Regions from separate parts of the Pannonibacter sp. Q-1 genome, predicted to be linked through region 2. Evidence: riboswitches for the same ligand, from Rfam matches in the RefSeq annotation. Region 2 holds a riboswitch; each other region holds the start of a gene.
What was found. A riboswitch is a leader RNA that binds a small molecule or an ion and turns the genes downstream of it on or off. The one in region 2 is predicted to bind cobalamin.
Positions count from the first base shown of each region.

Region 1 (7,701 bases), on a different contig from region 2:
ACGGCGGCACTGCTGCGCCCGGCGAGGACGGCCAGCAGGCTGACCAGGCCGAAGGCCGTGAGCGCACCGGCAAAGGCCCCGAGGGGAAGGGACAGCAGCCCGCCCCCGAGCCCGAGAATGGCAACACTGACCGCACCGGTGGAGGCTCCCGCCGAGATGCCAAGGATGTAGGGGTCGGCCAGGGCATTGCGCAGCAGCGACTGGAGGATTGCCCCGCACAAGGCCAGGGATGCCCCGCAGGCCGCAGCAGCCACGGCACGGGCGACCCGGTAGTTCCAGATCACCCCTTCGTCGATCGGGTCAAGGACATAGCCGGCTGCCCAGAGCCGGTTGGCGGCCGTCTGGAAGACGGTATCAACCGGGATGGAGGTCTCGCCAATGGCAGCCCCGGCGGCAAGAGCTGCAATGAGAGAGACGGTGCCAAGCGCACCGCCTCCCCATTTTCCGGCGTGGAAAGGAAGCGTCATCACTTGGCGAGGCCGAAGCCAGCCAGCGCATCGGCCAGCACTTCCATGCCTTCGATGGTGCGGATCGTCGGGTTCATGGCCTGCGCATCCATGACGATGATCCGTCCTTCCTTGACCGCAGGCATCAGGCTGGTGACCGGATCCTCCTTGAGGAACTTCTGCTTCAGCTCCACGTCATCGGCGGGGAACCGGCGGCGGTCCATCTTGCCGGCGACGATCACCGTGGGGTTGGACCGGGCAATCGTCTCCCAGCCGGCGGTCGGCCACTCTTCGTCGCTCTCGATTACATTCTTCAGGCCGAGGCTCGCGGTCATATAGCCGGGTGCGCCCTTCTGGCCCGCCACGTAAGGGTCGATCGCCAGATCGGCACTCGAGAACCAGAAGACCGCCGAGACTTCGCCATTGACGGCTCCGATCTTCCGGCGTGCGGCCTCCTCCCGCTCCTTCAGCTCTGCGATCAGGGCAGCGCCCCTGTCCTCGACATCGAAGATGCGGGCGAGGTCATCGATCTCCTGGTAGATCAGGTCCATGGAGAAGCTGGCCTTGCGCAGCCCGTCATCACCGGCAGAATTGTCCTTGCCGGTGCAATCGGCCGGAGAGGTGTAGACGGTGATCCCCAGTTCCTCGAACTGTTCCACAGTGGCAACGACGCCCTGCGGGCCGATCTGCCACTGAAACTGGGTGGTCACCAGCTCCGGCCGGGCTCCCGTCACGCTTTCAAAGCTCGGCGCATTGTCTGCAAGGCGCGGCACCATGGCGTTGACCTCCTCATAGCCCTCAATAACCGGGCCGATCCAAAGGGCTGTCCCGGTGATCTTGTCCGCCTGTCCCAGCAGATAGAGAATCTCGGTGGTGCTCTGACCCACGGAGACGGTCCGCTCCGGTGCCTTGGTGAAGGTCAGTTCCTTGCCGCAGTTCTCCAGCGTCAGCGGATACTGGGTCTTTCCGGCGTGAGCGGCGCCAGGCAGGGCGAAAGATGCGCAGGCAGCAAGGCCTGCGGCGGCAGCAAAATTGCGCAGAAGCACGGGAGGTTTCCTTCCTTTGGGCAGATGTCATGTCAAGGCGCCGCAATGCGGGTGCATCACGCCTTGAAATGCTCAAGCTCCGCGCGGACCAGACAGCAGTCCGCTGAAGCGGCTGGAGCCAGCGCAGGACCGGGAAGGCAGGGAAGCGCATGCCCCCCGGAGGAAAGGGCAGCAAAACGTCTTGCAGGCCCGAAGGCCTGAGGCTGGAATACCGTCATTTTGATCCTCCTTGAGCATCCCCGCTCAAGCATCTGGATTTCACATGACGGCAGGTCTCCTGGCTCACAGATCTCAGGCTGGTCATTTGCCTTCCCGCACCAGTTGAGGACTGGCGCAGTGACCCGGCGCTTCCGAGGAAGCGCCGCAAGAATGACCGGCATCTGCTTACAGTTGCGGGGGCAGCCACGGATTTGGCCCCTGATTGGGTCGTCCGTACCGTGTTCCCTTTTAATCCCGGCAGCTCTCACTGCCAGAAACCGTCGCAGAAGTAGTATTTTCCGGAAGGCGAACCGTCAAGCTGCAGCTGTGCGGCGGTGCCAACAAAAAAGGCGCCCTTGCTGGGGCGCCTTTCCGGATGTGCTCTGCGGCAGGCCAGTGGCCGGCGCCGCTCTGAGGATCAGTCTGCCAGATCCTCGACGCTGACCACCTGGCCGTCTTCATCCAGACGGTAGACGACCGGTGCGCCGGTGCCGAGTTCGCGCTTGAGGATCTGTTCCGGCGTCAGCTTTTCCAGTTCCATGATCAGCGCGCGCAGGGAGTTGCCGTGGGCGGCAACGATGACGCGGGTGCCTTCCATGACGCGCGGCAGGATTTCGGCGCGGTAATAGGGCAGAACGCGCTCGGCCGTCATCTTCAGGCTCTCGCCGCCCGGAGGGGGCACGTCGAAGGAGCGGCGCCAGATGTGCACCTGCTCCTCGCCGAACTTCTCGCGGGCTTCATCCTTGTTCATGCCGGTGATGTCGCCATAGTCGCGCTCGTTCAGGGCCTGATCGCGGATCGTCTCCAGACCGTCCTGGCCGAGTTCGGCAAGGATGAGCTTCAGCGTGTGCTGCGCGCGGGTCAGGTCCGAGGTGAAGGCGACGTCGAACTTCAGCTTCATGTCGCGCAGCTTGCCGCCGGCGGCCTTGGCTTCACCGATGCCCTGTTCGGTCAGGTCCGGGTCCCTCCAGCCGGTGAAGAGGTTCTTGAGGTTCCATTCGCTCTGGCCGTGGCGGACGAGCACCAAGAGACGTTCCATGCACCGATCTCCTTGAATTTCTGAAGGTCTGTCAGTCGTTGAGGCCGAGCACGTCGGCCATGGAGTAAAGGCCCGGCTTGCGGTCGCGCGCCCACAGGGCCGCCCTGACTGCACCACGGGCAAAGATCTGGCGGTCTTCCGCCTTGTGGGTCAGTTCGACCCGCTCGCCCTCACCGGCGAGGATGACGGTGTGGTCGCCGACGACAGAACCGCCGCGCAGGGTGGCAAAGCCGATGGTACCGGCCTCACGCGGGCCGGTATGGCCGTCGCGCACCCGCACCGAATGCTCCGCCAGGCCTATGCCGCGCCCTTCGGCTGCAGCCTCGCCCAGCAGCAGCGCTGTGCCGGAGGGGGCATCCACCTTGTGGCGGTGGTGCATCTCGACGATTTCCAGATCGTAATCGGGGCCAAGGGCCGCAGCGGCCTTCTTCACCAGCGCCGCCAGCAGGTTGACACCAAGGCTCATGTTGCCGGACTTGACGAGCCGGGCATGGCGGGCGGCAGCCTCCAGCTTCGGCAGGTCTTCATCCGTCCAGCCGGTGGTGCCGATGACATGCACGATGCGCGCCTGGGCGGCGAGTTCGGCAAAATGCAGGCTGGCCTTGGGAGCGGTGAAATCCAGCACGCCTTCGGCAGCGGCAAAGGCGGTCAGCGGATCATCCGTGATCCTGACGCCGAGGGGCCCGAGACCGGCAAGCTCGCCAGCGTCCTTGCCGAGGGCCGGTGAGCCTTCCCGTTCGATGGCGGCAGCAAGCACGCTGCCTTCCATGGCGGTGATGGCGCGCACAAGGGCCTGGCCCATCCGGCCGGCAGCCCCGACGACGACAAGACGCATCTGGCTCATGTGTGTTCCTGAATTTGTTTCCGGCCCGATATATCAGGCGGGAGGGGCGCGCGAAAGGGCTTGTGGCGGTGAAGCTGTGTGCCCGGGCCACGTGTATTCGTGCCCGGGGTGCCTTGTCCGCATACGCGGGAGGGACGCGAGAGTGCCGCAGGCTGCAAGGGACGCAGCGGCAGCGCAGGTCAAACCTGCCTGGCGCCGCCGGGCAAAAGAAAAGACCCGGGCTTGCGGCCCGGGTCCCATGTCTTTCAGGATGTGAAAGCGGATTATTCCGCTTCCTTTTCCTTCTCGATTTCCTTGCCGGTTGCCTGATCGACAACCTTCATGGACAGGCGGACCTTGCCGCGCTCGTCGAAGCCCATGAGCTTGACCCACACCTTGTCGCCTTCCTTGATCACGTCGGTGACCTTGGCGACCTTCTGCGGGGCGAGCTGGGAGATGTGGACGAGGCCGTCCTTGGCGCCGAAGAAGTTCACGAAGGCGCCGAAATCGACGCACTTCACGACCGTGCCTTCGTAGATCATGCCGATTTCCGGCTCAGCGGCGATGGAGTTGATCCAGTTGATCGCAGCCTTGATCGCCTTGCCGTCAGAGGAAGCCACCTTGACGGTGCCGTCGTCCTCGATGTTGATCTTGGCGCCGGTCTTTTCCACGATCTCGCGGATGACCTTGCCGCCTGAACCGATCACTTCACGGATCTTGTCGACCGGGATCTTCAGCACTTCGATGCGCGGCGCATGTTCGCCGAGTTCCGAACGGGCTTCGGTGAGCGCGTTGGACATTTCGCCGAGGATGTGGATGCGGCCGTCACGGGCCTGGTCCAGAGCGACCTTCATGATCTCTTCGGTGATGCCGTCGATCTTGATGTCCATCTGCAGCGAGGTGACGCCGTTGGAGGTGCCGGCCACCTTGAAGTCCATGTCGCCAAGGTGGTCTTCATCGCCGAGAATGTCGGACAGAACGGCGAACTTGTCGCCTTCCTTGATGAGACCCATGGCGATACCGGCCACCGGAGCCTTCAGCGGAACGCCTGCATCCATCAGCGCCAGCGAGGTGCCGCAGACGGTTGCCATCGAGGACGAGCCGTTGGACTCGGTGATCTCGGAGACGACGCGCAGGGTGTAGGGGAACTCGTGGTGGTTCGGCAGCATCGGGTGGATGGCGCGCCATGCCAGCTTGCCATGGCCGATTTCACGGCGGCCCGGCGAGCCCATGCGGCCCGTCTCGCCCACGGAATAGGGCGGGAAGTTGTAGTGCAGCATGAAGTGCTGCTTGTAGGTGCCTTCCAGCGCGTCAACGAACTGCTCGTCTTCGCCGGTGCCGAGGGTGGCAACGACCATGGCCTGGGTTTCACCACGGGTGAACAGGGCCGAGCCGTGTGCACGCGACAGAATGCCGACTTCCGAGACGATCGGACGGACGGTCTTCAGGTCGCGGCCGTCGATGCGGTGGCCGGTCTCGATGATGGCGCCGCGAACGATCTCGGCTTCCAGCTTCTTGAACAGCTCGCCGACAACGGTGCCAGCCGGAGCTGCGTCGCCGCCGTTGGTGATGACGGCTTCCACGACCTTGGCCTTGGCCGCGTCAACGGCGTTCTTGCGCTCGGTCTTGGAGGTGATCTTGTAGGCGGCGGTCAGATCGGCGGCAGCGATGCCCTTGATCTTGCCATAGAGTTCGGAGTGATCCGGCAGGTTGAGAGCGCGCGGCTCCTTGGCTGCGGTCTCGGCCAGCTTGATGATGGCGTCGATCACGGTCTGGAAACCGCGGTGACCGAACATCACGGCGCCGAGCATGATGTCTTCGTTCAGTTCCTTGGCTTCGGATTCCACCATCAGAACGGCGTCATTGGTGCCGGCGACGACGAGGTCGAGCAGCGAATCGGCCATGGTGTCAACGGCCGGGTTCAGCACGTATTCGCCATTGATATAGCCGACGCGGGCGCCGCCGATCGGGCCCATGAACGGAACGCCCGACAGGGTCAGGGCAGCAGAGGCTGCGACCATGGCGAGGATGTCCGGGGCGTTTTCCATGTCATGCGACAGGACGGTTACGATCACCTGGGTGTCGTTCTTGTAGCCGTCGGCGAAGAGCGGGCGGATCGGGCGGTCGATCAGGCGCGAGGTCAGGGTCTCGTGCTCGGACGGACGGCCTTCACGCTTGAAGTAGCCACCCGGGATCTTGCCGGCCGCGAAGGCCTTTTCCTGGTAGTTGACGGTGAGCGGGAAGAAGTCCTGACCGGGCTTCGGCTCCTTGGCGGACACGACAGTGGCCAGCACCTTAGTCTCGCCATAGGTGGCCATCACGGCGCCGTCAGCCTGACGGGCAACCTTGCCGGTCTCGAGCACGAGCGGGCGGCCTGCCCAGTCGACTTCAACACGATGAATATTGAACATGCAATGTCCTTACATATGCGTCCGCAGCCCCTTGGCATGCGGGCGGTTTCCGGCTGGCCCCGGATGGGCCGGTTACCGGGGACAGATCATGGGCAAGACGGCAAGACGCTTCCCGTGCCCCTTGGCACTTCCGGGAGAGCATCCGGCGATCCTGCCCCATGACTGTCATGAGACTTCCTATAAGCAAACGCGGCGGGCAAATCCACCCACCGCGTTTCCTTGTTATCCTTAGCGACGGATCCCGAGGCGGCCGATCAGCGTGTTGTAACGCCCTTCGTCCTTGCGGTTCAGGTAGTCGAGCAGGGAACGGCGCAGGGCCACCATCTTCAGCAGGCCACGGCGGGAATGGTTGTCCTTGCCGTGTCCCTTGAAGTGTTCGGTCAGGTTGTTGATCCGTTCGGTCAGAACGGCGACCTGCACTTCCGGAGAACCGGTGTCACCTTCCTTGATGCCATATTCCTTGATGAGCTGCGCCTTGCGCTCTGCAGTGATCGACATCGGTATGTCCTTTCATGGGATGAAGCTGGCCGTGCCAGCTATATATTGGTGGCGCGTGGCCACCGTGTGCCGCTCCTGCCGTTCAGCCAGGGCCGGGATGTCGTCCAGCAAAGGTCGGGCAGAAGGGATCGGTGCCATCATTGGCCCGATTGCGCGGGAATATGACGGAGACGGCCTGCAAATTCCAGAAGAATCTTGAAAGGCCGCACCCCGCCGTTCCTAAAGGTGAAGAATGCGCGAAGGCTGGAACCGGCCCTTGTCAATGAAGCCGAGCGCCACCGGCGTGCCGCCATGGCTGGCGAAGGCCAGATCGCAGGACAGCGGCGCATTGCGCCCGCGCAGCAGCACCGCCATGCCCTGGCGGATGCGGGCGGCATCGTCGCTGCTGACCGGCACTTCCGGCAGGTCCTCCAGCGCCTCGCGCACGGGCAGCAGGAAGTCCATCAGGGCCTCCACATTGCCTTCCGCCTCTTCGGCAGCTTCGTTCAGCTCCTCCAGCGTCACCATGTCCGCTTCGCCAAAAGGCCCGACCAGCAGGCGGCGCAGCTCGGTGACATGGCCGCAGGTGCCAAGACGGCGGCCAAGGTCGCGCGCCAGAGCCCGCACATAGGTGCCCTTGCCGCATTCTGCCTCGAAGACGGCGCGGTCCGCGTCCGGCATGTCCACCAGCGTCAGGCGGTGGACGTCGATGGGCCGGGCTTCCAGCTCCACGTCCTCGCCGTCGCGGGCAAGATCATAGGCGCGCTCGCCGTCCACCTTGATGGCCGAGAATTTCGGCGGCACCTGCAGGATGGTGCCGGTGAATTCCGGCAGCACGGCGCCGATGGCGGCTGCATCCGGCCGCACATCCGAGGTGGCGATGACCTCGCCCTCGGTGTCGTCCGTGTTGGTTTCCGCGCCCCAGGTGACTTCAAAGCGGTAGATCTTGCGCCCGTTCATCACCATGGGCACGGTCTTGGTCGCTTCGCCAAAGGCAATCGGCAGGCAGCCGGAGGCACGCGGGTCCAGCGTGCCGGCATGGCCCACCTTTTCCGGATGCAGGATGCGCTTCAGGCGCGACAGGGCGTCATTGGAGGTCAGGCCATAGGGCTTGTCGAGCACCAGCCAGCCGTCAATGGCGTTGCGCGGGCGGCGCTGCTTCTGCGGACGGGACATGTTTGTTTCCTGAAATTCCGGATGGACCAAAGGGCGCGGTTCAATCCTCGCGCTCTTCACCGTCTTCGTCATCGCCGTCTGCAAT
Region 1 covers NZ_JBSXNB010000005.1:111,508-119,208, forward strand. The annotation lists gene ACVNHC_RS15435 (FecCD family ABC transporter permease) at 1-467, opposite strand, end outside; gene ACVNHC_RS15440 (ABC transporter substrate-binding protein) at 467-1,492, opposite strand; cobalamin riboswitch at 1,743-1,988, opposite strand; gene ACVNHC_RS15445 (2,3-bisphosphoglycerate-dependent phosphoglycerate mutase) at 2,109-2,729, opposite strand; gene dapB (4-hydroxy-tetrahydrodipicolinate reductase) at 2,761-3,564, opposite strand; gene pnp (polyribonucleotide nucleotidyltransferase) at 3,837-5,963, opposite strand; gene rpsO (30S ribosomal protein S15) at 6,192-6,461, opposite strand; gene truB (tRNA pseudouridine(55) synthase TruB) at 6,681-7,616, opposite strand; gene rbfA (30S ribosome-binding factor RbfA) at 7,657-7,701, opposite strand, start outside.
Region 1: linked by a shared signal. The riboswitch ahead of ACVNHC_RS15440 (ABC transporter substrate-binding protein) and the one ahead of metE (5-methyltetrahydropteroyltriglutamate--homocysteine S-methyltransferase) in region 2 are both predicted to bind cobalamin.

Region 2 (7,701 bases):
GAAGATCACCGAGATCATGCGTACCATTGATGAGCACGCCGAATCCGTCAGCCGCTCCGTCGAGCAGCAGGGGCAGGCGACAGCGGAAATTGCCTCCAACGCACAGGTCACCTCCGCCCGCACCTCCGAAGTTACCGGCAACATGGAGCAGATGCGCAGCGCGGTGGCGCAGACGAATGAGACTGCGGCCCGGCTCATGACTTCCTCGCATGCGGTGGGCAGCCAGACGGATGCCCTGCGCCGTGCGGTGGATGACTTCGTGCGCAGGCTTGCCGCCGCGTGATCTGCCTGCAGGCGGTGCAAGGCGGCTTTGACCTTGCCCGCTGCGGCTTGTATGAGTGCGGATGAACCGGCCGGGCGGCAGTGCAGAACTGCCGCCCGCCTGCATTGAAAGCGCCGCCATGTCCGATCCTGTCCTTGAAACGCTCTTCCTTCCCTTTCTGAACGGCACGCTGGACCTGCCCAAGGCGCGGGGCAGCATCCTGTTTCTGCGTGCCCGCGCGGGCGCGGACCTGAAGGAGCTGCCCGAGGGCGCGCTGGTGCCGGTGCAGAGCTTTGCGCCCGACCGGGATGCGCTGGCCGCAATGGGCCATACGGTGCTGCATCAGGCCGAGGGTGAGGGCTATCCGCTGGTGCTGGTGCTGCCGCCGCGCCAGAAGCAGGAAGCCCGTGCCCTGCTGGCCGATGCCGTGCGGCGGGCTGCTCCCGGGGGGCTGATCGTGGTCTGTGCGACGAACGCAGAAGGCGGCAAGGCGCTGGAGGGTGATCTCGAAAGCCTTGCCGGGCTCGACGGCAAGCTGTCCAAGGCCAAGTGCCGCGTTGCCTGGACCATCAAGGACGAGGCCCGCGTCAACGGCGCGCTGGTGGCCGAATGGGTGGAACTGGATGCGGTGCGCCCGATCCTTGACGGGCAGTTCGTCAGCCGTCCGGGCGTTTTCGCCTGGGACCATATCGATGCCGCTTCCGCGCTGCTGGCGGCCAATCTGCCGTCGAGCCTGTCCGGCGAAGGTGCGGATCTGGGCGCGGGCTTCGGCTATCTGTCCACCGAGGTTCTCAAGCGCTGTGCCAAGGTGACGGGGCTCGACCTTTACGAGGCCGAACAGCGGGCGCTGGATCTGGCGCGCGAGAATGTGACGCCACTGGCCACCGGCCGCCGTCTCGGCTTCCACTGGGTGGACGTGACCAAGGGGCTGAACAAGACCTATGACTTCATCGTCACCAATCCGCCCTTCCACCAGACCGGCAAGGCCGGGCGGACGGATATCGGCCAGGGCTTCGTCCGCGCGGCGGCGCGATCCCTGAAGCCGGGCGGGCATCTGTGGCTCGTCGCCAACCGGCATCTTCCCTACGAGGGCGTCATCAATGAAGTCTTTGCCGAGGCCATCATGGTGGCGGACGAGGGCGGCTACAAGGTGATCCACGCACGCAAGGCGCGCGGCCGATGAGACTGGTCAAGCTTCTCGCCAACCTCGGCTACGGCACCCGCAAGGAAGTGCAGATCGCCATTCGCAACGGCTGGGTGACCGACCGGGCCGGGCAGCGGCTCAAGGCCGATTCCAGGACCGCTCATGAGGACATCCTGTTTGATGATGAGCCTCTGGATCCGCCGCAGGGCATGATCCTGCTGCTCAACAAGCCGGTGGGCTACACCTGCTCGACCAAGGATCAGGGGCGCCTCGTCTATGACCTGCTGCCGGACCGGTTCCGCTACCGCAAGCCGGTGCTGTCCACCGTTGGCCGCCTCGACCGCGAGACAACCGGCGCGCTGCTCTTCACCGATGACGGCACCTTGCTGCACAAGATCATCTCGCCCAAGGCCGAGGTGCCGAAGGTCTATGAGGCCGAGCTGGACAGGCCCTTGCAGGGCAATGAGGCTGAGCTTTTTGCCTCCGGCACGATGATGCTGGAGAGCGAGGACAAGCCGCTGAAGCCTGCCGAACTGGAAGTTCTGACCCCGCAGAAGGTACGGCTGACGCTCCATGAGGGCCGCTACCACCAGGTCCGCCGCATGTTCGCCGCCACCGGCAACCACGTGAACACCCTCTCCCGCATCCGCATCGGCCATCTGGGGCTGGACGGCGTCGCAGAAGGCAAGTGGCGCCTGCTGGATGCCACGGACGTTGACAAGGTGTTCGGAACGGTTTGAGGGACGTGCGGCAGAACAGATCTGCCTGCCGCACCCTTAAAGGGGCCCCGTTCCGTCAGCTTTCGGGTGCGCTTGGCTTCTGCCGCGCAGCCACCGGCCGGTGTGAGGCATCCACTGCGACCATGACGAACTGCCCTTTCGCGGCCAGTTGCCTCTTTCCCGTCAGCAGGCCTTCGGACCACAGATCCACCTCGACATGAATCGAGGACCGTCCGACGGAAGCTATCCGCGCCATGGCCTCCACGATTGCCCCAAGGGCGACGGGGTGGTGGAAGTCGATCTGCCTTGTTGCTGCCAGCACTGTGAGCCTGCCGCTGAGCCGCGAGGCGCTGATGAAGGCTGCCTTGGTCATGAAGGCAAGAGCGTGGCCGCCGAACAGGGCACCATTGCCATTGACCTGATCTGCAAAGACAATGTCCGCCATGCACAGTTCGTCAGGCCTGGCAGGGGCTGCCTTTTCCGTCAGGGGCGGAAGGCTCCAGCCGGCAGTCTTTCCTTCACCGGGCATGGCAACCATGTGGAACACACCCGCCGTGCAGAGATGACGTTCGCCGCCCAGAATGGTCTGGGCAGCCATCTTCACTTCCACAGTCAGCGACCGGCGCCGCACCTCACGGATGGAAGCGTCAAAGGAGACGATCTCGCCCACATGCGCGGGCTTGTGAAAACTTACATTTTCGCAGGAGGCAGTGACGAAAGGCGCACGGCCGTGACGGCTGGCAGCGATGAAGGCGATCCGGTCCATATAGGCCAGACCGGCACCGCCGAAGAGTGTGCCATGGTGGTTGGTGTCGCCCGGAAAGACGATTTCCAGCAGAGTGGCGATCGGGGCTGGCGCGTGCGCCAGCCCTTCCTGCAGGGTTGAAGTTGAAACAGCGGTGGCCGTCATGCTGCGTCTCCGCCTTGTGTGCAGGCATTTGCGGCACGGCGCAGGGCGCGGGCTGCCTCAACCATGTTGATCAGAGCCGGGCGCACCTCATCCCACTTGCGCGTCTTCAGCCCGCAATCCGGATTGACCCAGAGCTGGCCGTCGCGCAACCGCTGGCGCGCGAGGCCCAGCAGGGTTTCGATCTCGCCGATGCCCGGAATGCGGGGCGAGTGAATGTCATAGATGCCGGGACCGATCTCATTCGGGTAACCCTGTGATGTCAGGGCATCCAGCAGTTCCATCCGCGAGCGGGAGGCCTCAATGGAGATGACATCCGCATCCATGGCGATGATGGCGGGAAGAATGCCATTGAACTCCGAGTAGCACATATGGGTATGGATCTGGGTCGAGTCTCCCGTCTCGCTGCAGCAGATGCGGAAGCAGCGGATGGCCCAGTCGAGATAGTGATCCCAATCCCTGCGGCGCAGCGGCAGTCCTTCCCGCAGGGCGGCTTCATCGATCTGGATCATGGAGGCCCCGGCGGTCTCCAGGTCCGACACTTCATCCCGGATGGCGAGGGCGATCTGCCGGCAGACCGTTTCGCGTGGCAGGTCGTCGCGCACAAAGGACCAGTTCAGGATGGTCACCGGACCGGTCAGCATGCCTTTGACCGGCTTGCCTGTCTGGGACTGGGCGAAGCGCCACCAGTCCACCGTCATGGGAGCGGGCCGGGAGACATCACCGTAGATGATGGGGGGACGCACGCAACGGGAGCCATAGCTCTGCACCCAGGCATTGCGGGTGAAGGCAAAGCCTTTCAGCTGCTCGCCGAAATACTGCACCATATCGTTGCGCTCGAACTCGCCATGAACCAGTACATCAAGGCCGATTTCGTCCTGCCAGCGGATGGCTGCGGCGGTCTCGCGCTTGAGGAATGCCGTGTAATCCTCATCCGCCAGCTTGCCGCGCCCATGCAGGGCACGGGCCTTTCGTACATCTGCCGTCTGCGGGAACGAACCGATCGTGGTGGTTGGAAAGAGCGGCAGCGGATTGCGGGTGCGCTGCAGCACCTGCCGCAAGGCAAAAGGCGCTCCGCGCAGCTGCTGCCCCGTGCCGAGGGCCTGCACTCTTGCCTGCACGGCGGGGTCGCTGACCCTGTGGGACCTGCCGCGCGTTGCAAGGGCTGCCGCGGCCGTGTCAAAGGCCGCCTGCGTGTCGCCGTCAAGCTGGCTGCTGCCGCTGGCCCGGGCTGCGAGAGCGTTCCGCAAGGCTGCAAGCTCGCCCAGCTTCTGCGTGGCAAAGGCGAGCCAGGAGGCAAGCTCCTGATCGAGCTCCGTTTCAAGCGCGAGATCCACTGGCACATGCAGCAGGGAGCAGGACGGTGCGATTTCGATGCCGCCGGGCCAGGTGGCTGCCGCGCTGATGCAGTCGAGGCATCGGGCGAGATCCGCACGCCACACATTGCGCCCGTCGATGATCCCCAGTGACAGGCGCAAATGCTCCGGCGCATTGGCCAGCAAGGGGGCAAGGGTCTGCGGTGCGCGGACAAGATCCACATGCAGTCCGGCAACGGGCAGGGAAAGGGCCGTTTCGAGGTTGTCCTCAAGTCCGCCGAAATAGGTGGCCAGCATCAGGGAGAGGCCGGGAACCTCTGCGGCGAAGTACCGGTACGCCTGCACCAGCGCTTCCTTCTCGATGGTGGAAAGGCTGGTCACAAGGCAGGGCTCATCCATCTGCACCCAGTCTGCGCCTGCCGCCTTCAGCTCCTTGAGGATCTGGCCATAGACCGGCAGCAGCTTCTCCAGCAGCGCGAGAGAGGCTGATCCGTCACGCGTCTTGGCAAGCGTCAGGAAGGTCACCGGCCCCAGAATGACGGGCCGCGTATGAATTCCCAGAGCGGCGGCTTCCCGGAAATGCTCCAGCGGCTTGTTGCCGGTCAGGGAAAATGTTTGCCCCGCGTGCAGTTCCGGCACCAGATAATGGTAATTGGTGTCGAACCATTTGGTCATTTCCAGCGCAGGCTTTGTCTCTGCCCCATCAGGCGACTGGCCGTTGCAGTTGCAGAGGTGGCTGCCAGTGCCGACTGAGCCTCTGGCAAGGGCGAAGAGGGTGGCAATGGAGACCGGTCCGCCGGTCCAGCCATAGCCATCCGGGATTGCCCCGGTCATCACCGCCAGATCAAGGACATGGTCGTAGAGCGAGAAATCGTTGGACGGGATGATGTTTATTCCCGCCTCCCGCTGATGCTGCCAGTGGGCCGCGCGCAAGGTGCGGGCCTTGGCCTGCAGGGTGGCCTCGTCAGATTTGCCTGACCAGAAGTCTTCCAGAGCAAACTTGAGTTCGCGCTGTCTGCCAATTCTCGGAAAACCGAGGTTTGCGGTCTGTATGCTCATTTCCTTACCCCGAAGGTTGCGGGCAAGGTATGGGCATGACGCAAGACAGCCTGAGCACGCGCATGCGTGTGCCGGGCGGAACAGGCGCACACCGGGACACCCCGCCCGAGAACGTTATCTACCGTGGCAGGTCTCCTGGCTTGCAGGTCATCACGGCCATTCGTCTTCCCGGGGCGTCTTCCCCAGTGACATGGTGAATGGCAGCTCGCTGCTTACAGTTGCGGGGGCAGCTCCGGCATGGGTACATCACTGCACCGCACCGGATTCCCTCTTAGCTCCGGATCACTGATCCGCAGAACCACGATGAAGGCAGTGTTGCCGCAATATTTGCGCATGTCAATGATATAAAGATATCTTTATATCGCTCTTTAGAGCGGCAGCGTCACCGTGGCGGTGAGGCCGCCTTCGGGGCGGTTGGTGAGGATGATGGTGCCGCCGTGGGCGTGGATGAGGGAACGGGCGATGGCAAGGCCGAGGCCGATGCCGCCCGTTTCGCCGCTGCGCGAAGTCTCCAGCCGGACGAAAGGCTCGAACACGTCGCCCATCCGGTCTTCTGGAATGCCGGGGCCGTCATCTTCCACGCGGATGATGACTTCACGCTGGCCTGTCTCCACCGAAATGCGGGCTGCGCCGCCGTAGCGGATGGCGTTTTCGATCAGGTTGCGCAGGGCACGCTTCAGCGCCATCGGGCGGCAGGGCAGGGTGACAGGGGCTGTCTCCGCATCTGCCCCGGGTGCCATCAGGCGCACATCGTGGCCCATGTCGGACTGGTCACCTGCAAGGCTTTCCAGAACGGCGATGAGGTCCACCGCTTCACGCGGCTCGCTGACGGCTTCGTCACGGGCGAAAGCGAGAGTGGCTTCCGTCATCGCGGCCATTTCATCCAGCGTGGCGATCATCTTCTCCCGGTTCTCGTCATCGTCGATGAACTCGGCCCTGAGGCGCAGGGAGGTGATGGGGGTGCGCAGGTCGTGGCTGATGGCGGCCAGCATGCGCGTGCGGTCTGCCACGAAGCGGCTCAGCCGGTCCTGCATGGCGTTGAAGGCGGAGATGGTGCTGCGCAATTCGCGCGGGCCTGCCTCCGGCACCGGCGGCACGTCTTCGCCCCGGCCCAGCCGGTCGGCAGCATCGGCCAGCTGGCGCAAGGGGCGGGAGACCTGCCGGATGGTGAAGGCAACGATGGCGATGATGGCCAGAGCCATCAGGCCCATCTGCAGGACCAGCGTGTAGAAGGCGCCGGGTGGCGGCGGGCGCTGGCTGGTCACCACGTTCAGCCATTGCCCATCGGCCAGAGGCACGGAAAACTCGATCGCAATCAGCCGGTGGCGCAGCCGCTCCTCGCGGCGGCGCTCCCGCTCCTCCAGCTTTTCAAGATTGGTATCGCCTGCCTCTTCGCGCTTCTTCCGGTCTTCGCGCGGCGGCCTGCTGGAGCCTCTTTCAGCGCCTCTTTCCGGGCCTTTGCCCGCTGCGCTGAGCGAGGCACGGATGCCGGGGTCCTGTCCGAGCTCGTCGGCCAGTGCTGCGGCAAGCCGCCGCTCCGCGCCGGACTGGGGCACGTTGGCCACCGAGGGCTTCTGGTCCAGCCAGAAGCGGGTGATGGCAGAGCTGGTGGCCTGCAGCAGCTGGGTGCGGGTCGTTTCGCCGGAGGTCTCCAGCAGCGGCACCAAGGAGGCGGTGCGGACAATCACCCCGTCGCCGATCGCCTCATAGACCGCAAGCCGCCGCTCCCCGGCAAAGAGCCAGATGGAAACCGCCTGGCTGCCGATGAGGGCGATCAGGAGCAGCGCGATGAGCTGGCCGCCAAGGCTGCGCGGCCACAGGCGCCGGAGAAAGGCGGCGGATTTGCGCAAGAAGGCGGGCGCGGTCATGCGTCAAGCTCCTCCACGGCAGCGGTGAACATGTAGCCGCCGCCCCAGACGGTCTTGATGATGCGCGGCTCCTTCGGGTCCTCCTCGATCTTGCGGCGCAGGCGGCTGACCTGATTGTCGATCGACCGGTCGAAGACACCGGGCGTGCGCCCGCTCGTCAGGTCCATCAACTGGTCACGGGTCAGCACCATGCGCGGCCGCTTGAGGAAGGCGAGCAGCAGCTGGAATTCGCCGCTGGACAGCGCGATGGGCGCACCTTGCGGGTCAAAGAGTTCACGCCGCGCCGTATCCACGGTGAAGCCCTCAAAGACGAGGCGCTCCTGCGTGATCGGATCGCGGGGCTTGGGCACGCTGGCGGTGCGGCGCAGGACGGCCTTGATGCGGGCCAGCAGCTCGCGCGGGTTGAAAGGCTTGGTGACATAATCA
Region 2 covers NZ_JBSXNB010000001.1:143,869-151,569, reverse strand. The annotation lists gene ACVNHC_RS00670 (methyl-accepting chemotaxis protein) at 1-283, shown strand, start outside; gene ACVNHC_RS00665 (class I SAM-dependent methyltransferase) at 402-1,445, shown strand; gene ACVNHC_RS00660 (pseudouridine synthase) at 1,442-2,146, shown strand; gene ACVNHC_RS00655 (acyl-CoA thioesterase) at 2,202-3,035, opposite strand; gene metE (5-methyltetrahydropteroyltriglutamate--homocysteine S-methyltransferase) at 3,032-5,407, opposite strand; cobalamin riboswitch at 5,516-5,725, opposite strand; gene ACVNHC_RS00645 (ATP-binding protein) at 5,776-7,275, opposite strand; gene ACVNHC_RS00640 (response regulator) at 7,272-7,701, opposite strand, start outside.

Region 3 (7,701 bases), on a different contig from region 2:
AGCGGTTCTACGACATCCGCACGGGCCGCATTCTGATCGACGGTCAGGACATCCGGCAGGTCACGCTCGCCTCCCTGCGCGACCAGATCGCGCTGGTGACGCAGGATACCTTCCTCTTCGACCTCTCCATCCGCGACAACATCGCCCTTGGCCGTCCCGGCGCCGGGGATGCGGATATCATCCGCGCGGCGGTGGATGCCAATGCGCATGAGTTCATCGAGGCAATGGAGCAGGGCTATGACACCTTCGTGGGCGAGGGCGGCGGACGGCTGTCCGGCGGCCAGCGCCAGCGCATCGCCATCGCCCGTGCCATGCTGCGCGACGCGCCGATCCTGCTGCTGGACGAGGCGACCTCGGCGCTGGATGCGGAATCGGAAGCCAAGGTGCAGGGTGCGCTGAAGCGCCTGATGCAGGGCCGCACCACGCTCGTCATCGCCCACCGGCTTTCCACCGTGCGCGATGCGGATTGCATTGCCGTGTTCGACCGGGGCCGCGTGGTGGAAACCGGCACGCACGAAGCGCTTCTGGCCCATGATGGCGTCTACCGGCGGCTTTACGATCTGCAGTTCCGCGACACGGCGAAGGGGTGATGCGTGATGGCAGGCAGCTGACGCCCTTTCGGGCCTGGCCAAACGGTCAAAGCGGTGCGTCCGTGACAGTGACCCGCATCACGTCGCCCAGCACCAGGAACTCCTCCACGCCGGTCCGGCGCGCCGTGAAGACGACGGCGCGTGCAGGTGTCTCGCCCTTGCAGAAATTGCTGTTGCGTCTGACGATCCCGCCGTCCGAGAAATCGCCGATGCGGCTGACGGGCAAGCGGGTCAGCACATACTCCCAGTCTGGTGGCAGCTTGCCACAGTCGCCGCGCTCGCCGTGAATGACGATGCTTTCGCCCACGGCCATGGACACATGCGGGCGCAGCACGATGAGAGGGTAAACCGGGCCGGAGTGAAACCAGAGCCATGGTTCCGCCCTGTAGAGCTCCGAGGCGCCGATTCCGCACAGGAACATCAGAAGACCAAAAGCGGCTCCACGCAGTTTTGCTGGCCGTAGAGAAATATCCGCCACCAGGGCCGGCGGTACCAGGCCCGGAGGCGGGGCCGGCTGCAACGGCCCAACCTCGAACGCCTCCTGGTCCTTCTCAAGCTCGTCTTCCGGGCCGTTGCCGGTGCTGCCGCCAGTTTTGTCCTCAAGCTCCCGCGCCTTGGCATAGAGAGCGTTCCACCGGGCGCGCAGGGCGGGGCTGCGCTGCACATTCATCAACTCGGAAAGAATCATGAAATTCCGCTGCCGGGGAATATGCCGGCCGGCGCGCCAGTTGCGCAGGTTCCTGACGGCCGTTTCGAAGTGCGTATCTTCTCTTTTGCCAAGGCGGCGGCAAAGCTCGCTACCCAGACGGGCATTGTCATAATCACCGGACTGGTTGCACAGCTCATCCAGCAAGAGGTGCCATCTGTCGATTTCAGGCCCGTTGTCAGCTTCCCCTTCGCCCATTCCTGCCCTCCAAGAAATAGCTCAAGTGTTTGAATTCAAAATCTAAACATCCGGAAATTTTCCGCTTTTACCGTTGCTATCAGGTTTTTCAATTGACTTGGGTGGGGCTAGAATAAACCAATGGTTCCTGTCAGTCATACTGAAAAGGAAATCATCTGATGAGCCCCGTTATCAGACTTTCAATCGCAGCATTCGCCCTTGTGGCAGTTACCGCTTCTGCTCACGCAGAATGTAGTGGTTCAAACGGCCGCGGGTGGGGAACGGGAAATGGCAAGGGAAGCTTCGAAATGACTTCCGCCGACAAGGTTTGTAAAATCAGCTTTCCCGGATTTATTGATGAGGCGAAGAAAACACGCGAACCTGCCACGGATGTAACCATCACCCGGCAGCCGAAAAACGGGAAGGTGTCGGTGGTGAAGGGGCAGGGGTTGATCTATACGCCTGCGCACAACTTCAAGGGTGAAGATCAGTTCTGCACCAAGAACACGACGCCCAAGGTGAAGGGCAAGAGCCTCTCCGGCTGTATCACCGTCATGGTGAAGTAAGGAGAACTGACCCTGTCAACGTGATGGCGGCGTGAGCTGATCCGGAGCTGCCGGATTGGCAATATGCGACCGGAAAACAGAAACGCCGGGCAGAGGGATCTGCCCGGCGTTCTTGTTTGCTGTGTCAGCTGTGCTGTTCCCGGTGCGTGAGGCGCGCCGGGAACGGGGGTTACTTGGCCGTGGCGCTTGCGCCCAGCAGATCCGGAAGGGTCTGCGGAGCGGTGGCGCCTGCACCCAGAAGCTGCGTGACCGGGACCGGTGCTTTCGGCGCCATTTCGATCACGATGTTCTTCGGGTCGGCGGCAAAGGTGCGGGCAGCCTCCAGCAGTTCCTCGCCGAAGCGGGTGCCGGTGAGCGGACCCATGTCCTGCGCCATCGCGTCGACGAGGCCGGCGGCGAGCTCTTCCTGGGTGAGGCCCGCCTCGTCCGCCTGAACGCCGATGAAGGCCGACAGGACAGCGAGATTTTCAGCTTCGATACGGCCAGACTTAATGCTGGCGGTTGCCAGGGCCAGCTGCGCCAGTTCCGGGTTCTCGAAGATGTCCTTCGGGATACCGCCGATGGTGAAGGTCATGTGGATCCTGCCGCCGTCCTTCATCTCAAGGCTCAGGTCCTTGAGCGTCAGGTCACCTGTTGCTTCATCCCAGTTCATTTCGAAGTTCTGGTCGATGACCACTTCGGTGATGTTGAGGCGCGCGGCCAGGTCCTGGAACTGCGGGTCGGGCACAATCGCCGCCGGGAAGCGCAGGCCCTTGATGACAAGGCCAGCCTCGGTCGGGATGCGGTTGATGTGGCCCTTCTCGGTCTGGCGGTAGGTGTCCAGAGCGATCTCCTGATCGCCGATGGCGGCCGCCTTGACCGAAACGCCCAGAACCTCGGCCAGACCGATGATCGGGCGGGCATCGAGAATGTCCTGCACGGAGGGCTCCATGCCGCTCATGCTGGCAATGGAGATCCGCACGAGGGAGTCCATCAGCGGGAAGTCGATCTCGCCCACCGCGATGCGGCCAAGATTGATCTCGACCTTTTCCTGCGGCTTCGTCACATCGACCTTGAGGCCGTCGAAGGCAACAATGCCGAGGCCGTTGCTGCTGATGTCCTTCATCTCGAACTTGTCGAGACCGCCGCTCACGTCCGGAGCGGTGAAGCTGACACCATTGACGGCCATGCCGTCGGCCTTGAAGAACTGCAGCGAGGCGAGGGCGGCCTTGCCGGCCTCGTCGCTGTCAACGGCATCTTCATCCAGCACCAGCTGGTCAAGATAAGGCCAAAGGGGCAGGGTTACCGCCTTGGTGATGCTCATGGGATCCGCGGTGAGGCTGTCGATCTTGACGTCGACGCTGGCGACGTTGACGGTCATCTCTTCAACGGTCTGGCTGCCCATGATGGTCAAGCGGCTCGGGTCGGAGCCCTGGCCGATCAGGGTCAGCAGCGGCATGAAGTCGATGTCCTTCACCACCTGCTTGCCGATCGTCATGGTCATCTGGGCCATCTGGCCGCCGGGTTCCAGGGGCATGAAGTCCTGGGTCTGGACCGTCTTGCCGACCGAATACTCGTCGATCCGGAAATCCTTGTACCCGGTCATCGCATAGTCTTCGTAGACGGTCTTCTGGTTCATGCCGTCCGGGCCGGTCATCTCCAGTGTCATCGTCTCGATGTGATAGCGGTCACCCTTGCCGTCCAGCAGCGTGCGGGCAATGTCGAAGTAACGGGTCACCGGGCGCTGCGGATCTTCCGGCACATCGGGGATGCGGCTCCAGGCCATGCCTTCGGCCACATAGCCGGTCTGGCTGAGGATGATCCTCACCGGTTCGGCAGGCTTTGCCTCCGGTGCGGCGGCCTCGGGAGCCTCGGCGCTTTCGCCAGCTTCGCCTTCGGCCGGTGCATCCGCAGTCTCGTCTTCCGGGTCCGGGATCTCCAGCGTGGTCTGCCGGTGTGAGGACGTGTCGAAGAACTTGCCGGGGATTTCAACGTCTGCCTGGGCTGTTCCCGGCACGGAAATCCTGGCGGCCTCGTAGCCCTTGTCCGTCTCGGTCATGCCCTCGAAGGAAACGGCGTCAATGCCCAGCTTCACGTCCACCTTGTCCTCGCCGCCGGGCAGCGGAATGGCGAACTCGATCTTGATGCCATGGATGGTGACGTCATTCCCGGTTGCACCGTCTTCGGCGCGTTCATAGCTGGCAACGGAAGCCCCCATGCTGGTGAAATCCGCCATCCAGCGGTCCACCAGCACGCTGGCCTGGTTGGCAAAAGCGTGCGAGGGCAGCGACATGACCAGCACCACCGTGGCGGTGCGGGCGCTGAAGCGGGTGAAGATCGGGTTCGGCAACAAGGCTTGGCCTCCTTTTGTGAAAATGCAAAGCGCGGCAGTTCAGTCAAACCGCCGCGCTGGCTGGTTCTGAATTCAGGCGTCCGGTCTATGGTTCCGTTGATGGGGAACCATCGCCGGATGCGGGACCGTCAAACGGCGCTTATTTCTTGTTGGCCGTTACGTCGATCCCGAGGATCTGCGGCAGGCCCTGCGGCGCCATGACGGCCGTTCCGAAGATCTGCGCGATGGAGACCGGTGCAGACGGCTTTGCATCAGCCTGCAGCGACACCGGGTTGTCCAGGAACTCGGCAGCGGCGGTTGCCACCTTGGCCTGGAACTCCGGGTTCTGGAGTAGGGCAAGCATCATCGGCAGGCCGGTCTTGAGCTGGCTTACGACTGCGGCGCGGTCCGAACCGGCGGTCTTGGCCTGCTGGTCCAGCAGACGGTCGACGATGGAGCCGTTGTCGAAGCGCAGGCGCATGGAGTTGACCGTCAGCCCCTGGAGAATGGCCATGGCTTCTTCGCTGTTGTCCTTGGCGGCAGACAGCTTTTCGGCCACTTCCTTGGTGAAACCGCCGATCTGGACAGCGAGGGAAACACCGCCAATGTCAGCGGCGGTGATGTCCAGCTTCTGCAGATCCAGAACCCCGGTCACCGGATCCCACTTGAAGTCGGTCGACAGATCAGCGCTGACGGTCTCGTAACCCAGATCTGTCAGCTGCTTTTCCGAGGAGGCATCCATTTCCGATACGGCCATGGTCAGGCCGGAAAGGGTCAGTTCGCCCGAGGTCGGCAGGTTGCCTTCGCGGCTGTTGATGGCGGCATAGGCCGATTCCAGGCGCGCCTTGGTGATGTCGCCTTCCGTAATCTCGATGCCTTCGGCCTCGATGCTCTTGTAATCGGCCACATCCTCGAAGGACTTGGAGCCGTCGGCCGGGGGCAGGACCACCTCGCTGGCAACGAAAGAGGCCACAGAAACGGCCGTGCCCGTCTTGTCTTCCAGATAGGCTTCCTCGAAGGCGAGGCCGTCCAGGGTCATGGTGCCGTCAGCCTGCACCACACCGTTGGTCAGCGTGATGATGCCGATGGAGCCCGAGCCGTCATCCGGCGTCTTGCCTTCGAGGGCGACGTCTTCAATGGTGACCTCGCTGCCATCCTCAGAGACGCCGCTGACCGACAGAACCTTCACTTCCCCGGCTTCAAGACGGGTCAGGAAGGCGTCGGCAATGTCATTGCCGGTCGCTTCGAAGGCCAGTGCGCCGTGGGCCAGCACCAGGGTCATGACAGAAGCGCTGACACCGCGCATCAGAAAGGATCGCATTTGAAGCTCCAGATTGAGAACTGAAATCTAAACCGCCGGAACCATGTCCCAACCTTGCCATCCGGGTCCGTGACTTGCGTCACACACAGGTCTTTGGCCGGAACATGACCGTCCGTAAGGCAGGTTAAACTACTCCGGCATAACGGCTTTGTGAAATGATCTGTCAAAGGGGGCGATTTCACGGCGCTTTGCCGCGGCAGGCTCATACTTTTTGCCGGTGTGTGGAGGCCTTGCGCGCCTGCACAAATGCTTTGGCATTGTTTCCGCGTGAGCTAGAGTGCCGCTGATGGGTTGCACAGACGAGGTCTGCTGCGGCAAAAATCAGGGAACGGGGTGAAGGGCTTGCACATGAGGCAAGGCCTGATTCCCCGGCTGCCCCCGCAACTGTAAACGGCGAGCGACGCCCCGATGCCACTGGCCCCAAAAGGCTGGGAAGGCAGGCGAAGCAGTGAACCGTGAGCCAGGATACCTGTCCATCACATGACCGGGCGCAAAGCCCCACCCAGTCCCATGCGCGGCGGGCGCAGAAAGGAACGAGCATGCATATCGAAGAAGGCGTCGTTGAAGGCGCGAAGATCATCCTGAGTTATGGCACGGCGGCAGCGGCTTTCGGGCTTGCGGCAAAACTCGCCGTTGACGACCTGCGGACCAATGGCGGCGCCATTCCGCTTCTCCTGCGCAGCATCATGACGACTGCGCTTGTGTTCTGCTTCTTCGAGGTGCTGCCGCATCACCCCGTGGGCGTGTCGGAGGTGCATCTGATTCTCGGCTCGACCCTGCTGCTGCTGTTCGGGGCAGGGGCGGCGGCCATCGGCCTTGCGGCCGGGTTGCTGATCCAGGGACTGTTCTTTGCGCCCTTCGATCTGCCGCAATACGGCATGAATGTCACCACGCTGCTGGTGCCGCTCTTTGGCATCAGCCTGCTGGCGAAGCGAATCATTGCGCCGTCAACGCCTTATGTGGACCTGAAATATTCGCAGGCGCTGGCGCTTTCCACCGCCTATCAGGGCGGCATCGTCGCCTGGGTGGCCTTCTGGGCCATCTATGGCCATGGCTTCTCAGCGGAGAACCTGGCGGATGTGGCCAGCTTCGGTGCGGCCTACATGACCGTGATCATTCTGGAGCCGCTGGTGGATCTTGGCGTGCTGGCCGGTGCAAAAGCCTTGAAGCAGCTGAGCCGCAGCCCGCTGTTCAACGCAAGGCTTCATGTGGCGGGCTGAACCTTTGGCATGAGAAAGAGGCCGGGGGACTCCCGGCCTCCATGCACATGATCTGATCAAAAAGGATCGATGCCGATGCGGCCCAGCTTGTCCTGGGTCCAGCCGTCGCCCTTGCAGCCCTTGTAGGCGCCGCCGGAGGCGTAATCGAGCAGCTCGTCCGGCAGTTCATCAGCTTCGATGCGGCGCGGCAGAACCAGCACGATCTCTCCGGCGGCCTCTTCCAGAACGCGGATCGCAAGGCTGGGCACCGGATCCGTGCCGAGCAGATCCACGAGCGCTGCGTGCGGATCGCTCAGAAGCGCAGCGCGGAAGGCCGTGTCAGACTGTGCCTTACTGCGCAGTTCGGCTTCCAGCAGGGCGCGGGCTTTCTCGAACGGATAGGCGATGATCTCGCTCATGGTCGTCTCCTTGATTACCAGAGGCCGCGGCCCTCGATCGGTTTGAAGAACCCGATATCCCGCAGGCATTTGTCGAGGCTGCCGCCCGAGGCATAATCGAGCAGTTCATCCGGCAGCTCGTCTTCGGCGATGGAGCGCGGCAGCACGAGAAGCACCTCACCGGCCTGTTCCTCGACGACGCTGATCTTCATCGACGGGATCGGATCATTGCCGAACATCTCGCGGATGGCGGCATGCGGATTGCTCTTCAGCAGCTCGCGGAAGGCTGTGTCGGAAGTTGCCCTGGCAACGAGCGCAGCCTCGATGTGGGCACGGGCGCCGGCAACGGCATCTGTCATGGACGTCATGAATTTGGCCTCTGTTGTTAAATTGGCGTTCTGTTCATTTCTTGCAAAGCGCAGCGAAAATAGGA
Region 3 covers NZ_JBSXNB010000002.1:18,075-25,775, forward strand. The annotation lists gene ACVNHC_RS04055 (ABC transporter ATP-binding protein) at 1-590, shown strand, start outside; gene ACVNHC_RS04060 (hypothetical protein) at 637-1,494, opposite strand; gene ACVNHC_RS04065 (Ig-like domain-containing protein) at 1,653-2,039, shown strand; gene ACVNHC_RS04070 (hypothetical protein) at 2,209-4,371, opposite strand; gene ACVNHC_RS04075 (hypothetical protein) at 4,511-5,671, opposite strand; cobalamin riboswitch at 5,943-6,162, shown strand; gene ACVNHC_RS04080 (energy-coupling factor ABC transporter permease) at 6,211-6,891, shown strand; gene ACVNHC_RS04085 (NHLP leader peptide family natural product precursor) at 6,948-7,289, opposite strand; gene ACVNHC_RS04090 (NHLP leader peptide family natural product precursor) at 7,304-7,636, opposite strand; gene ACVNHC_RS04095 (NHLP leader peptide family RiPP precursor) at 7,671-7,701, opposite strand, start outside.
Region 3: linked by a shared signal. The riboswitch ahead of ACVNHC_RS04080 (energy-coupling factor ABC transporter permease) and the one ahead of metE (5-methyltetrahydropteroyltriglutamate--homocysteine S-methyltransferase) in region 2 are both predicted to bind cobalamin.